One region of the Arthrobacter sp. JUb115 genome, then DNA from elsewhere that is predicted to be linked to it. Evidence: predicted binding sites of a transcription regulator. Region 1 holds the regulator's gene; the other holds the start of a gene.
The links. The regulator LexA, encoded in region 1, represses DNA repair genes until DNA is damaged. The targets are predictions, from matches to a motif close to TCGAACANNTGTTCGA.
Positions count from the first base shown of each region.

Region 2: a site for LexA is predicted at 3,760-3,775, ahead of EDF61_RS03735 (DUF6504 family protein). Genes of this name have one in related genera too.

Region 1 covers NZ_SOBS01000001.1:41,888-49,341, reverse strand. The annotation lists gene EDF61_RS00240 (ATP-dependent DNA helicase) at 1-488, shown strand, start outside; gene EDF61_RS00235 (glycoside hydrolase family 76 protein) at 594-1,673, shown strand; gene lexA (transcriptional repressor LexA) at 1,730-2,449, opposite strand; gene EDF61_RS00225 (LysM peptidoglycan-binding domain-containing protein) at 2,708-3,061, shown strand; gene EDF61_RS00220 (histidinol-phosphate transaminase) at 3,143-4,249, shown strand; gene hisB (imidazoleglycerol-phosphate dehydratase HisB) at 4,272-4,892, shown strand; gene hisH (imidazole glycerol phosphate synthase subunit HisH) at 4,893-5,528, shown strand; gene EDF61_RS18670 (CG2302 family histidine operon protein) at 5,531-5,680, shown strand; gene priA (bifunctional 1-(5-phosphoribosyl)-5-((5-phosphoribosylamino)methylideneamino)imidazole-4-carboxamide isomerase/phosphoribosylanthranilate isomerase PriA) at 5,708-6,445, shown strand; gene EDF61_RS00200 (SseB family protein) at 6,667-7,454, shown strand, end outside.
Region 2 covers NZ_SOBS01000002.1:114,972-122,425, reverse strand. The annotation lists gene EDF61_RS03740 (DNA polymerase III subunit alpha) at 1-3,375, opposite strand, end outside; gene EDF61_RS03735 (DUF6504 family protein) at 3,412-3,720, opposite strand; gene EDF61_RS03730 (NACHT domain-containing protein) at 4,659-7,454, opposite strand, start outside.

The sequences.
Region 1 (7,454 bases):
CCGAGGAAGCGGCAAGCATCTTGCGCGAGCGCCTGGACGTGGAAATCTTGTGCCAGGGTGAAGCCAGCATGAAGTCGCTGGTCGAACAGTTCAGCAGCGAACGCGACACCTGCCTGTTTGGAACCATGACCTTGTGGCAGGGCGTAGACGTGCCAGGCGATTCTTGCCGGCTGGTCATCATCGACAAGATTCCTTTCCCGCGCCCGGATGATCCTATCTCCAAGGCCCGTTCCGAGGACGTGGCCAAGCATGGCGGAAATGGCTTCATGCAGGTTGCCGCCACCCATGCGGCGATTCGCCTGGCCCAGGGTGCTGGGCGCTTGATTCGTTCGGTCGGGGATAAGGGCGTTGTGGCGATCCTTGATTCGCGCATGGCCACGGCGCGGTACGGCAGCTTCTTGAAAGCTACCCTGCCGCCGATGTGGCCGACTGTCGATAAGAAGGTCATCACTGGTGTTCTCAAGCGATTGAACCCGGGCGGGAAATAGCCGCGGCCAGAGTATGAACTTGAGCTGTCCTTCGGGACAGCTCAAGTTCTTTAACCGGTACCAGCATGATGCTTCCAGATGCACTAAGGTCTGTGACAAGAACTGATGAAGCTCGAATCGGAAGGCACCATGGAGTCCATGCAGGAATTGGCGCACCAAGCCGCGATCGACACCCACCAGCGGTTCGGGCATCGCCTCATGGGGTTGCCCGGAACGTGGATTGGACAGAGCTACAGCAAAGCGCATCGGTTGCGCGACGGAAGCATGCTCAGCAATCTCAATGGTTTCGCGCACCCGCTTGCGGAGTGGAACTATTGGTGGCAGGCGCACTATCTGGATGCCATCATCGATGAGGGCCGATCGTACTGGGACGAAGGCAACGAACACCGGGCGCGCGAAGCGCTTGCCCGGGCCAACGGCCTATTGCGCGGCATTCGAATTCGAAACTTCGGGATCTTGCCCAACTACTTCTTCGACGACATGGCTTGGCTTGCCCTGGCCAGCGGCCGCCTGTCAGAGTTCACGCAGCTGGTGACGGGACACAGGAGCCGTCCTGCCGAGGCGGCAGTTCGGACGCTGGGACGGCAGCTCCATGCCGGCATGGATGGGGTGCTGGACGGCGGCCTGTACTGGTCCAGAAAGCGGGATTTCAAGAACACGCCAGCCAACGCGCCGGCGGCACTGTTCTTTGCCCGTACCGGGGAGAAAGAGACCGCGCGAGAGCTTCTCCAGTGGCTGGAAAAGAATCTGTTCAGCGTGGAGCGAGGACTGTATCTGGACGGACTTCGGTTGACCACGCAGGGACACGCCGTGGAACCAGCGGTCTACACCTATAACCAGGGCCTGGTGCTCGGGGCATTGCTTGAGCTTGGCGAGCCTGCTGATCTGGCTCACGCTAAAGTACTGATCGATGCCACCACGAAATCGCTGTCAACTGCTGCCGGGGTCCTCTCGTTCAACAGCGGGGGAGACGGCAACCTGTTCGCGGGGATACTCTGCCGATATCTGGCCCTCGCCGGTAATGATGTCCGCATAGAAGCCCGGAGCCGGGAGCAGGCCAGGAGGCTGGTCATGGCAACGGCGCGCCATCTGGCTGACCAGGAACCACGCCGGCTTTCGGCGGCAATCCAACGCTGGATGATCTTCTCGGCGGCCGCTCAATTCGAGTTGAACGCCGGCCAATAGCGGGTTAAACGAGAATTGCGCTGGTGCCAAGCACCAGCGCAATGACCGTACGTATTCTAGAGCGAGCGCATCACCGAGACGACGCGTCCCATGATCGTTGCGGCATCACCCAAAATTGGTTCGTAGCGCGAGTTCTGCGGAAGCAGCCAGGTATGCCCGTCACGCTGCCGGAAAGTCTTTACCGTGGCTTCTTCATCGAGCAGGGCAGCTACGATGTCGCCGTTGTCCGCCGTCTGCTGGCGGCGGACAACTACCCAGTCGCCATCGCAAATCGCAGCGTCAACCATTGAATCGCCGGAAACCTTGAGCATGAACAGTTCGCCGTGGCCTACGAGCTGACGAGGCAACGAGAAAACATCTTCGACGGACTGTTCGGCAAGGATCGGACCGCCGGCAGCGATACGGCCAACCAGGGGAACCATGGTGGTGTCAGCGGAAGTGCTCAATTCAATGATCTTGGCGTCTTCGCTGGCATCTGGCTCGACCTCCTTCGAAACTTCGGCCTTCTCGGCGTCTTCGGCCAGCTGCAGAGGCAGCAGGATTTCCATTGCGCGCGGACGGCGTGGATCTCGACGGATATAGCCGAGCTTTTCCAGCTGGCTCAGCTGGTGGGTGACGCTCGAAAGGCTCTTGAGCCCTACTGCGTCACCAATCTCACGCATCGATGGTGGATAACCGTTCTTGCCGATTGACCGCTGGATCGTCTCCAGGATCTTCTTTTGGCGAATCGTCAGCGAACGTGCATTCGATCGGGGAGTGCGTTGTGAAGCTGACATGAGATTTTGCCTTCCCTAGCAATCATTCGAAAGTTCGTAAGTCCAAACTGTCGGCGCTAGATGGTGAGATGTTTTCATTGCTCGTCTACTTCGAAATCTTAGTAGATAAGCGAGCTTCTTTCAAAGATTTGTTCGAAAACTTCTGGACAAGTTCCGCAAACCTCTGTTAGAACAGATATACGAGGTTCGAACAAGTTTTCGAATCTACGCTTTCGAATACAAATTCGCATCACTTGAATTTCTTGAGGAGACAAAGTCATGGCAACCGTCGCACTTGACTCAAATCAGACCCAGGCACCACTGAAGATCCGCATCAACCGTCGCGGATGGGCCGTGCTTGTGGGTATGCCCATTTTCGCACTCACCATCGCCGCAGCTTTCTTCATCTCCATGTTTGCCTCTGACGCGCATGCCGCAGCCGATACTCCTGTTGGAGTCGGAACCGTTGATGTCACCGTTATTCCAGGGGATACGCTGTGGAGCCTGGCCCGGGATTACGCCACCGGTTACGACGTGACCTCGGCAGTGGGCCACATCGCCGAACTCAATGCCCTGACCGGCAGCGAAATCCAGGTTGGCGAAACCTTGTCGATTCCGGTCCTTGCCGGCTAGCTTCCCCAGCCTGCTTCGAGTTTGTTACCTGTGGCCGTAGCGGATTCACCGGCAGGCGCGCTGCGCACGTAGACTTGATGCGTGAATGACCGCAGTGAACTTTTGAGTCAGCTGCCCTTGCGTGAGAATCTCCGCGGGCTATCCCCTTATGGCGCACCACAAATTGACGTGCCCATCCAGCTGAACGTCAACGAGAACACCCATCCGTTGCCACCGACAGTCGTCGATGCCATTGCACAAGAGGTGGCCAAGGCGGCGGCAATGTTGAACCGGTATCCGGACCGCGAGTTCACCGAGCTTCGCGAACTCCTAGCCGATTACCTCGGCCACTCGCTCACCAAGGACAATATCTGGGCCGCTAACGGTTCCAATGAAATCCTGCAGCAAATCCTGCAAGCCTTTGGCGGCCCCGGCCGTGCCGTGATGAGCTTCGGCCCAACCTACTCCATGTACCCGCTGCTTGCCAGTGGTACTGACACGAAATATATCGCCGGTGAACGCGCCGCAGATTTCACGTTGTCCGCCGATTCCGCAGCCGCACAGGTTCGCGAGCACAAGCCGAACATCGTTTTCCTCTGCTCTCCGAATAACCCCACCGGCACGGCCCTTGGCCTGGACGTCATCACCGCGGTATATGAAGCCATGAGCGAGCATAACGGCATGGTGATCGTGGATGAGGCGTACGCCGAGTTCTCCTTGGCCAGCACCACCTCGGCGCTGAGCCTGCTCGAAGGCCGCCAGCGGCTGATTGTCTCGCGCACCATGTCCAAGGCTTTCGGCCTGGCCGGTGCGCGCGTAGGCTACCTGGCCGCTGCGCCAGAAGTCACCGATGCCATCCGCTTGGTGCGACTGCCGTACCACCTGTCGGCAGTGACCCAGGCAACCGCCATCGCGGCCTTGAAGAACATCGAGTTGCTGTTGGCCCAGGTCGAGGACATCAAGTCCCAGCGGGACCGCATCGTCGCGCGCCTGAAGGAACTTGGCCTCAAGCCATCGGTCTCCGACTCCAACTTCGTCTTCTTCGGTGGCGTCGAAGACCCCCACAAGATTTGGGAAGGCCTGTTGGAAGCCGGCATCATCATCCGCGACAATGGAATCCCGGGAACCTTGCGTGTTACGGCAGGAACCGAATCGGAAACCACAGCCTTCTTGGAACGACTTGCCGAACTGCTCGGCTCGCAGAAGTAATCAAAGACAAGCGAAGGAAGACATGTCTGCCGAATTGATTGGCGCACGTCGCGCCCGCATGGAACGCGTGACCAGCGAATCGTCCGTATTCGTTGAACTGGACCTCGATGGCACCGGTGTCTCTGAGATCAGCACCTCGGTGCCGTTCTACGACCACATGCTGACTGCGCTATCCAAGCATTCGCTCATCGATCTCACCGTGCGTGCAACCGGCGATACCCACATCGACGTTCACCACACCGTCGAGGACACCGCGATCACCATTGGCGAAGTACTGCGCGTGGCACTGGGCAACAAGGCCGGCATCCGCCGCTTCGGCACCTCCTACGCTCCACTGGACGAAGCCCTGTCCCGTTCGGTAGTCGATGTGTCGGGCCGGCCATACCTCGTGCACTCCGGCGAGCCTGCGGGCCAGGAATACCACCTGATCGGTGGTCACTTCACCGGTTCGATGACCCGTCACGTCTTCGAAGCCATCACTTTCCACGCACAGATCTGTGCTCACATCGAGGTGCTCTCGGGTCGCGACCCGCACCACATCGTTGAAGCGCAGTTCAAGTCCTTCGCGCGCGCATTGCGCGAAGCGGTAGAGCGCGATGAGCGCATGGGCGACAAGATCCCATCCACGAAGGGTGCACTGTAAGTGGAAAAGAAAACAGTAGTTGTCCTGGATTATGGGTCCGGCAACGTCCGCTCCGCTGTGCGCGCTTTGGAAGCCGCCGGTGCCGAAGTGGAACTGACCGCAGATCCGAAGAAGATCGTGGCCGCCGACGGCCTGGTAGTCCCCGGTGTTGGCGCCTACGCCTCGGTCATGGAGCAGCTGGCCAAAACCGGTTCCCTGCGCTGGATCGGTCGCCGCATTGCCGGGGGCCTGCCGGTTTTGGGTATCTGCGTGGGACACCAGGTCTTCTTTGAAGAAGGCGTGGAACACGGTGTGAAAACCGAAGGCATTGGCGAATGGCCGGGCAAGGTTGAACGCCTGCAGTCGGATGTCATCCCGCACATGGGCTGGAACACGGTACGCCCGCCGGAAGGATCCAAGCTGTTCGCCGGCATCGAGGGTGAACGTTTCTACTTCGTGCACTCCTACGCTGTTCAGAAGTGGGAATTCGACGTAACCCAGCCAGCGATGACCCCGCCACAGGTGACCTGGTCGACGCACGGAACGCCCTTCGTGGCCGCCGTCGAGAACGGCCCGCTATCGGCAGTGCAGTTCCACCCGGAGAAGTCCGGGGACGCTGGCGCGCAGCTGCTTCGCAACTGGTTGGGGACGCTCTAGGCATGTGGACCCTTATTCTGGGCGTTGTCGGGGCCTTCCTGATTGGCGGAGCCATTTCGCTGAAGAGCCAGAAGGCCCATATCTCATGGATCATCGCGCTGTGGGTACTTGCAGGCCTGAGCCTGATCGCAGCCTGGTCCTTGACCTACTAATCACATTACTTCTTCACTAAGGACATCATGAGCGAGCAACCAATCCTCGAACTTTTGCCTGCAGTAGATATCGCTGGCGGACAGGCAGTGCGCCTGGTCCAGGGCGAAGCCGGTTCCGAGACCGGATACGGCGACCCGCTGGAAGCTGCGCTCTCCTGGCAGAACGCCGGCGCTGAATGGCTGCACCTGGTCGACCTGGACGCAGCCTTTGACCGTGGCAGCAATGTTGAGATTGTCCAGCGCATTGCCAAGGAACTGGATATCAAGGTCGAGCTCTCCGGCGGTATCCGCGATGACGCTTCACTTGACCGGGCCCTGGAATTCGGCGCTACCCGCGTCAACCTCGGAACCGCCGCGCTGGAGAACCCGGAATGGACCAAGCAGGCCATTGCCCGCCACGGCGACAAGATCGCCGTGGGCATGGACGTGCGCGGAACCACCTTGTCCGGCCACGGCTGGACCAAGGACGGAGGCGACCTGTGGGACGTTCTGGCCCGCCTCGAAGATGCCGGATGCGCCCGATACGTCGTCACCGACGTGACCAAGGACGGCACCCTGCGCGGACCGAACGTTGAACTATTGCGCGAAATCGCTGCCAAGACCAGCAAGCCGATTGTCGCCTCGGGCGGCATCTCCTCGCTCGAAGACCTCCGGGTCTTGCGCGAGCTGGTTCCAGAAGGCATCGAAGGAGCCATCATGGGCAAGGCGCTGTACTCGGGCCAATTCACCTTGCAAGAAGCGCTCGATGTAGCAGGTCGCCGCTAGGCCCCATGCTGCAGCAGGGAAAGACGATTCAGAAGCTCGCGCTTTTGAATCGTCTTTTTTTATTCGTGAAAGCGGATCCCGGTCTTTCCCTCCTCGGGCCCGCGACTGCGCGCAGGTGCTGGGAAAGAAATCTGAAATCATCGGATAGGGGTGTCCAAGCTCATGACTGCAGTTTTGAAACTTCCCTCCAACAACCCCGAAACCACCGATAGCATGGAGCTATGAGTACCGAGCAACCTGAATCTGCACCCAAACGCCACCTGCCGGGACATATTGTCGCTGCACTGGCGCAGGCAGGCTCTAGCACCGACTCTGCCGGTCAGGACTGGGAAGGCCGGGACCTGAGCGGTGAAGGCAACCCCCTGCATAATTTCGACAAGGACGACGGCAAGGCCGACGCCAACGTCGTTGCCGCACTGGCGGCCTTGCGCGATGGCAGCGCAGGGGAGGGCGAGGTGCATAAATCCTTGTCCGAGGCACGCGTTTTCGTTGCGGTGGTAGCCCAGCTCGGCGAAGAAGCCATGACGGAACACGGCTTCGCATCCGACAAGGAAGCCGATATGGCGCTGGTGAAAATCAAGGCTCCAGATGGCCGCATGGCCCTGCCGATCTTCACGACCGTCGAACGATTGCAGGCTTGGCACAAGGAAGCTCGACCAGTGGCGGTTTACGCCCCGCGGGCGGCCCTCTCGGCAGTCAGCGAGGAATGCCAGCTGCTGGTACTCGATCCCGGAAGCGAATTCACCTTCGTGCTTCGACGACCGGGGGTCTGGAACCTGGCCAAGCAGATCGACTGGATTCCGAGTTATCAGAACCAGCAGATCGCCAACCTAGTGCAGGATGCAACCGAAGGCTTTGGCCAGTTGCAGACCGTCAAGGTTGCCCCGGGCAGGGGAGTCGGCTCACGCAGCAAGGACGGGCAAGTGGTCCTTGGCGGAGGTCCCGGACCGGAACTGAACTTGCAGTTTGTTTTTGCTCCCGGAACGAGCGAGAACGACGCTCGCGAGAC
Region 2 (7,454 bases), on a different contig from region 1:
GCCGAGGTTTGGCCGATAGCTTGGTTGCGGCCGGGTGAGCTCCGCGAGGTAGCCTGCAGCAGGCAGGGTCTCCGGCTGATGCAGGTCCCAGGCGTTCAGCGCTTGGAGGGAGATGCCGCGCGGTCCGGTACGGCGTGTGACCCCGTGGATGAGCAGCATGCGTGTGGAGAAGAGCAAGGGCGCTGTGCGCTGCTGCGTGTCATCGAAGAAGGTGGCGTCGATGCAGCCAGTCCCATCATCCACGGAAATGAAGACCACACGCTTGCCTCCGCGCATGGGAGGAGTCTGAGTGGCCACCCGTACCCCGGCGACCAGAACTTCGGTTCCGTTGCGCAGGTGCAGCAGCTCGGCTGCCTGCGTAATGGGCAGGTGCGCCAGCCGTTGGCGGTACGAGGTGATCAGATGCTCGCTGGCGTCCAGATGCATGAGGTCCAATTCGGTACGTACTACTTCCGCGGGATCCAGTGCTTTGCCGGTCTGGTCGATATATTCGATCTGCCCCAGATCCAGGGCAAGTTGTCCGGGTCCCGGCCGGTATTTGGCCGGAAGGGAGCTGTGCGCCATGGATTGCGTGTGGGCGATCGTGTCGGCACGGGAGGTCCCGGACAATAGGGAATCGAACACTCCGAGCGCTGCAAGGTTCTGGTATGTGCGTCGCGAGAGTCCTGCGCGGGCGCGGACATCGGCGAGGTGCTCATAGGGCTGGCCTGCGACCAGGCGTTGTACTTCGCGTTCGCTCATCTGGTGGATGTCGCGGAAGGCCAGGCGGATTCCATAGCGCCCAGGGCGCAGCGAGCTGGGTGCGCGGGGCACCACAGGTACCTTCGCTGGAGCGGATTGGAATATTCGTTCGACTCGGTAGTGCCCGGTGGATCGGTTGATATCCAGCGGGAGGATGGGAACGCCCATTCTGCGTGCTTCGGAGACCAGCAGCCGCTTGGGGTACATGCCCGGGTCGTGCTCCCAGATCCCGGCAAGGAAAGCTTCGGGGTGGTGCGCCTTGAGCCAGGCCGAGTGGTAGGTAGGTACGGCAAAGGCAGCCCCGTGGGCCTTGCAGAAGCCGAAGGAGCCGAAGCCGGAGAGCACCTCCCAGACTTGGTCAATGGTTTCCTGGCTATAACCGCGCTTGGTCGCCTCGGCGCGCACATGTTTCTCTACGGCTGGTTCCTTCTCCGGGTTGCCCAGCAGGCGCCGGTAGACATCGGCCATGCCCAATCCGCATCCGGTGAGCACATCAAGCATGCGCAGCACCTGTTCATGGAAGACGGTCACCCCGTGGGTTTCGGCGAGCGCCGGAATCAGATCCTCGTGGAGGTATTGGGCAGGGGCGAATCCGTGGCGGTGCTCCAGGTAGGGCTTGACCATATTCGACTGCATGGGACCCGGGCGGAACAGGGAAATATCGATGATCAGGTCGTTGAATTCGCGGGGCGCGAGCTTGCCGATCAGTTCGCGCTGCCCCGGGGATTCGATCTGGAAGCAGCCCAGCGTATGGGTGGAGCGGATCAATTCGAAAGTGGGTTCGTCATCCAGTGGCACCCTGGACAGGTCTATCGCTCCGGTAGCGGAGATATAGCTGTCGTCGGCGTGCCCTCCGGCGCGGGCGGCCGCTTGCTTATCCGGGTGCATGCGGGCGATCTCCTCGAGCGTGTAGGCGATGGCCGATTGCATGCGCACACCGAGCACGTCGAGCTTGATCAAGCCCATCAGGTCCATGTCATGCTTGTCGAACTGGCTCATCTGCAGTCCGATGCCCGAGGGCTGGACCGGGGTGCGGTCCAGCAGGCTCGCGTCGGAGAGGATCACCCCGCAGGGGTGCATGGAGATATGCCGGGGCAGCCGGTCCAGGCGCTCGGTAGCGTCGATGAGGATATCGAGCTGGGTGTCATCGGTAATGCGTTCTGCCAATGCGGCCAGCTCCGGCTTCTCGGTGAGCGCTTCGCGGAAAGAGGATGCGGAGAAGCGCCAGAGCTGCTTCGCGATCTCATCCACCTGCTCCTGCTCTACCCCGAGGGCGGCTCCTGCATCACGGACCGCGCCGCGCGCACGGTAGGCGTTCTGCATGCTCATCAGGCTGACGCGCTCTTCCCCGAAGCTGGAGAAGATCTCGCGGTAGATCTCGTGGCGGCGTGCGGATTCCACGTCGATGTCGATATCCGGCAGGGTGGTGCGGGTATCGGAGAGGAAGCGTTCGAACACCAGGTCGTGGGCCAGCGGGTTCACCTGGCTGATGCCCAGCAGGTAGTTCACCAGCGAGGAAGCACCGGAGCCGCGGGCGGCCACGCGGATTCCCATGCCGGTGATCAGCTTGACGGTTTCGGCGACGGTTAGGAAGTACCCGGCGAAGTCCAGCCGGTCGATCACCCCAAGTTCCAGAGCCAGCTGTCTTTCAATGAGGCTGGGATTGGCGTGCGGCAAGAGCCCAGGCACCGCTGCATGGACTCGCTCGGTGAGTTCTTGCATGGCCGGACGGCGCAGGCCGATGATCTTCGCTTCGGGGATCACCGGCTGCTTCCATCCAAGATCGGCTACCGGGTCCGCCGCTGCCCATTCGGCGAGCGCTTCAGTTTCCCGCAAAAGCTGCTGCGCCCAGCTCCTTTCTGTGGCTTGGCCGATCTCCTTGGCCAGCTGGCGCATCTGGGGCGGGGTTTTCAGCCACCCTTGGCCATTGGGTTGGCAGGAGTCCAGGTTCTTCAGGCTATGCAGGGCGCGCGCCGAGTCCAGGATGTCTGCGGTAACCGCTCCATCGGGGTCCACGTAGCGCACGGCGTTGGTGAGCACGGCCCTGATCCCCCGCTCCTGGGCGTAGCGCAGCAAGCGGGCTGCTTCACCGAGGCTGTAGCGCGATCCAGGGCTGGAGAGGTGCGTGGTGATTTCCACTCGCAGCATCTTTCCCAGCCGCTTCTTCCAGCTGGCAAGCAGTGCCCGGGCTTGGGCGTAGCTTCCCTTGAGGATTGCGCGGGCCACGTCTGATTCGCCGCCGAGCAGGATCATCAGGTTTCCGGCAGCACCCAGGTGTGCCAGCTGCTCGGTTTTCAGCCCCGGAACCCCGTGCGCAGTGCTGTGCGCGAGGGTGATGGCTCGGCACAGCGCCGCATACCCTGCGCCATTGCAGCGCCCACGGGCCAGCAGGACAATCCGCCCTTGGGTTTCTCCGTGGTTATCGAGCACGGCAAGGTTCACCCCGAGAATCGGGTGCAGCCCTTCTGCCATGCAGGCCGCCACATGCTTGACCGTTCCATAGAGCCCATCCCGGTCAGTCAGCGCGAGCATCTGGGCACCCTGCGCTTTGGCCGCTTGGGCCAGCCGCTTTGGGTGCGAGACTCCGTAGTGGGCGCTATAGGAAGAACTGACGTTCAGGTGGGTGAAGCTCATGGAGGTCCTTCGAATATATGTTCCCCTGCAGGGGAATTAGGCGCTGCGGGCCAGCGACTCATGCACACGCACCAGACGCCACCGTTCGGTTTGCGCATCAAAACTCACATCAACGCTGTGCACTTGCCGGGATCCGCGCACCGCGACCAGTTGCAGGCGCCACATCTCATAGTCGGCAATCCCCGCACCGGCTCCGCGAGGAATCCGCAGGTTTTCATCCCACCATTTGCGGCGTTCGAACCAGCGCTGAGGCTCGGCCACCAAGCGATAGTCCTGCCCTTGCCAGCTCACGCGCAACGGCATTCCATCAGCTGCACGAGTAACCTCGATCGACTCGGTGAACATCCCCACGTGTGCACTCCTTACTTAGTAGAACCATTCTATTCGAACACGTGTTCGAATGACAGTTACACTAGTCAGTGCGACCGACAGTTTGGGTTAGGTACTTAGAAGCCCCAGAGAAGCGGTACGATCGACGGTCGAGGTGCGGCACTCACGGGCGGTCACCGCAATTACTCCATGGCAAAGTAGCTGCGCACTCGAAAACGAACCCGTAGGCGCAGATAGCATGCCTACATAACTTACAAGCCCGGCTCATCTCCGAAAGCTCAGGGCTACTTGTTACCATCCGGACAATGACATAATCAGGGAGGGAGTGACAAAGTTTCCGCGATGATGCATTTCGCACCAGAGAAGTCAAGCCTGACCTGTCGGTCACGGCCTCACTGGCAAGAATCGCGAACGCCCCCCGGCTCCAACAGTCCATCGCCGTGCGCAGCGACGGCGATACCCTCGTGGTCATCAACCACGACATCTTAACCCGTTCTCTGCCCGACACGTGTGTCATCGTCGAAGACCTCGCTAAACTCAGCATCAGACTGAGCCACGGTGCACTTGCAAATTGTTCTTCAACGTTCTATCCATGGTCGCCGAATGCGGATCTGACCTCATCCGCACCTGCCAGAGCATGCAAATCGCAACAGGCCAAGGGCAAGATCCACGGCAGCAACTCAACTTACCTCCGCCCAGGAAAGTACCTTGCCGCTCCTCTGCTAAGGAGGCAGACACACCAGCGCGGAAACCGAAGACTTCTTCAGAGTCGCCCAGAGCACAGCGTACCGAATCGTTCAGCGATCGAGCTGGAACGTAGAAACGTCTATTCGGTTCTTTCTTCGACAAGCAGGTGTTCGATATACGGTGCACACGGGAACACACAGACGATTTATGACCCAATTCGGGATTAGGGGCAGGCCTGTAGGCTAACGAAGTGGTCGTTGATCGGATTACGCCCTACTTCGGATATTCCAGGCAACAGGTTGCGGATCACCTCCAGGGGCAGGTCGGCATCTCCAAGCACTTGCAGAGATCAAATCAATAGAGTCACCGTCAAGTATGTAGGAAGCACTGGCACTGAGCCATCTGTAGCCTTTGCCAGGACGAGAATAGCTGTGATCTAGCCGTTGCTTGTTCAACAGAACGGTCCAATACAGAGAGAAACCCGCATCTTCTAACTCCGCACTGAGGTCTCGACGCATCAATAGTGTGGAGGTTTCAGCCATTCCTACTGTAGGGTCGGCGACCGCAAGATGGTTCGCGTCTGACCATTGGAAATCGACACCCTTTCGGAGACCTAGCAATTTGAACAACATTTGGCTAGGTACGTAACCGGTCGGTTCGTCAGTTCCAGTGTCCTCACGGGAAGTACCGGTGCCCCCGTACCAAGCGACGGGCTGGAAGAGAGTCACAGGAATCTGGCTCCTCATGCCACGTGGCTCGGCATTACCATCGGCCCAATCCCATTCGGGCGAGTCTGGATGAGTGCCAAGCAATCGCGAGTGAATTTCCGCGTTCTCAGGCATCCATCGCCCATCCCAGTCCTGTCCCTTAGAAAATTTTCGAAGCTGCTCTACCTGGTCCGATGCCACGAGATAGCCCCGAATTTGCATCCAAACATTGAGATTTGGGGCTCGCAGAGCTGCAATTTCGGGCGGGAGAATTTGGGTCCAGTTGCTGTGTCGTATTAGCGATAGCCATTTTGACTCGTCCGAGGCGGTAATCGTAATCAGGTCTAGTGGATCGGGCACCCCTTCCATATCGAGGGGGTATTCCTTTGCAACATCAGGAGGGAAAATTGGGCACACCGGAGCAAACCAAGGGGTGGTTTCGCATGCTGGTTCATTCAACCCGTTTGGAGTTAGAATGGTCGGATCGATATCACGGTACACGATCTGCTCCGCAAAGTCGTAAGGGAACGGATCTTCCTCACCGTTCCAGCGTTCGGTGAGCTTGTAATTATCGGCGATCCGGCCAAGGACTTCGTAGTAGCCTATCCACTGGTATTTCTTGCCATACCGTTCAAGCGGACCGTCATTGCCCCCGTGTCTTCCACGGTCCAGCTGGCCGAATAGTTCAGGCGTCCACCCGAGCTCAAGTACCCGGGTGAAAACGGTGCGCTGGGCCTGATCTCGCAGTTTTTTGTGATCACTATGGTCGAAATTGTCCAATGCCTGCTTCATCACGTATCGACCGAAGTCGCCATACGTTTCGTCGATTGAGCCCAAGATGGATGCATACCGGTATTTAGGATCTGCATTCAAGCCTTCGATTGCCTTCTTCGATTTCACCCTGATCGGCCATTTCGCTCCGTAGGGAGGCAACCATTCCGGGCCAGTCCAACCGTGCCGATGCGCAGCCGCCGAGGTACGACGCAGGTAATCACGGGTCAAGAGATGCTCTGGCCACCCATCAGCGACTAGTTCGACCGCAGCATCTGCCAGGGTGGTAACAGTTTCAGAGTCCGTTGAACGTAGCGCCACAGCACAGATTGCTGCGGCGAGTCGTTCAATAACGTACGGATCGTCGCAACCTCTAAATTCCCGAAGCGCGGACGCGAAACCCGCAGACCCCCGTTCTCCGATTACCACGAGTGCCTTCGTCGCGCGATCGCGAACGCGGCGGTCAGGGGTGGTCAGCATCCACCCGAGAATGAGGGTAGACAGCCGGGCCACATCGTTCGGCAAGGGTGTCATATCCCGAGTGGCGTTGGCCGGACTCCACGCCCAATCAAGCAGGATGGTAGCGGCTTGATCTTCACTTTGTTCGGTCTGGTCGACGAGCCATTCCGACCAGGTTGTGTCCCGTTCTGGCAGCGGTCGCGACAAAAGCAACCGGTGGGTCCAATCAGCGTTGATACTGTGGCCGGGTACGCATGCGACTCGCAAGAGTTGGTCCCAGACGAGGGCTCCCCAGTTCTCAGAATCGACGAGTTGTTCAACTATACGAGCCGTCCGTTCAGTCGATTTTTGGGGCGCGCGAAGACCTAGACTTTCAACGAACGCGTCGATGATTTCATAGTCCACAAGGTCATCAGCCTCGTTTTTGAACAGGTCAACAATCTCCTCGCCGATTGATTCGGGAGCGATGACTGCGAGGGCGCCAAGAGTGCCACGCTCTTCCCATTGAGAATCACCGAGCCCCGAATACCATGCGATGAGGTCGCTTCTGGACTTCTTTGCAAGCAGTGTTGCACGGGCGACGTCACCGAGGCGCTGGTAGCCGAACACGAGTTGGTCGTTGAACGTGTCCATCAGGACACCTTCACGCTTAAGGCCGAGGAGCAGACTCTTAGACCACGGAGCCCCGGGTAATAGTGCGTCCGTTATGCGGCGCACGTCGCTGTTGTCGTAGGGTCCCGGCCCAGTTGCTGCCAGATCATACACGGCGGTTTGCACCAGATTGGTCGTTTCATCGAAATCGCAACGGGCTGGCCCCGCCAGTCGCTTGTTGACCGCATCCAAGAATGCGTGGCACACCGTCGCCAACCCGGCGGTACCCAGCGTGAAGTGGTTAGTACCAAGAGTAGCGAGCGATTCGCACGCGAGCTTGAGGAACAAGGGGTTCCCGTACTCGGGGTTCAGGACCGGAAACGTCAGACGGTCAAGGTTGTATTCGTTGGTATAGCGATCCACAGCTGCGCTGGTCGCTTCCGTGAACCCTTGGTGCGCGACTCGGGGGAACCCGTCGGCGTCGCCTGCCACGTGAGTGACAAACTCAGTACGGCATGAGACTGCGAGCACCAC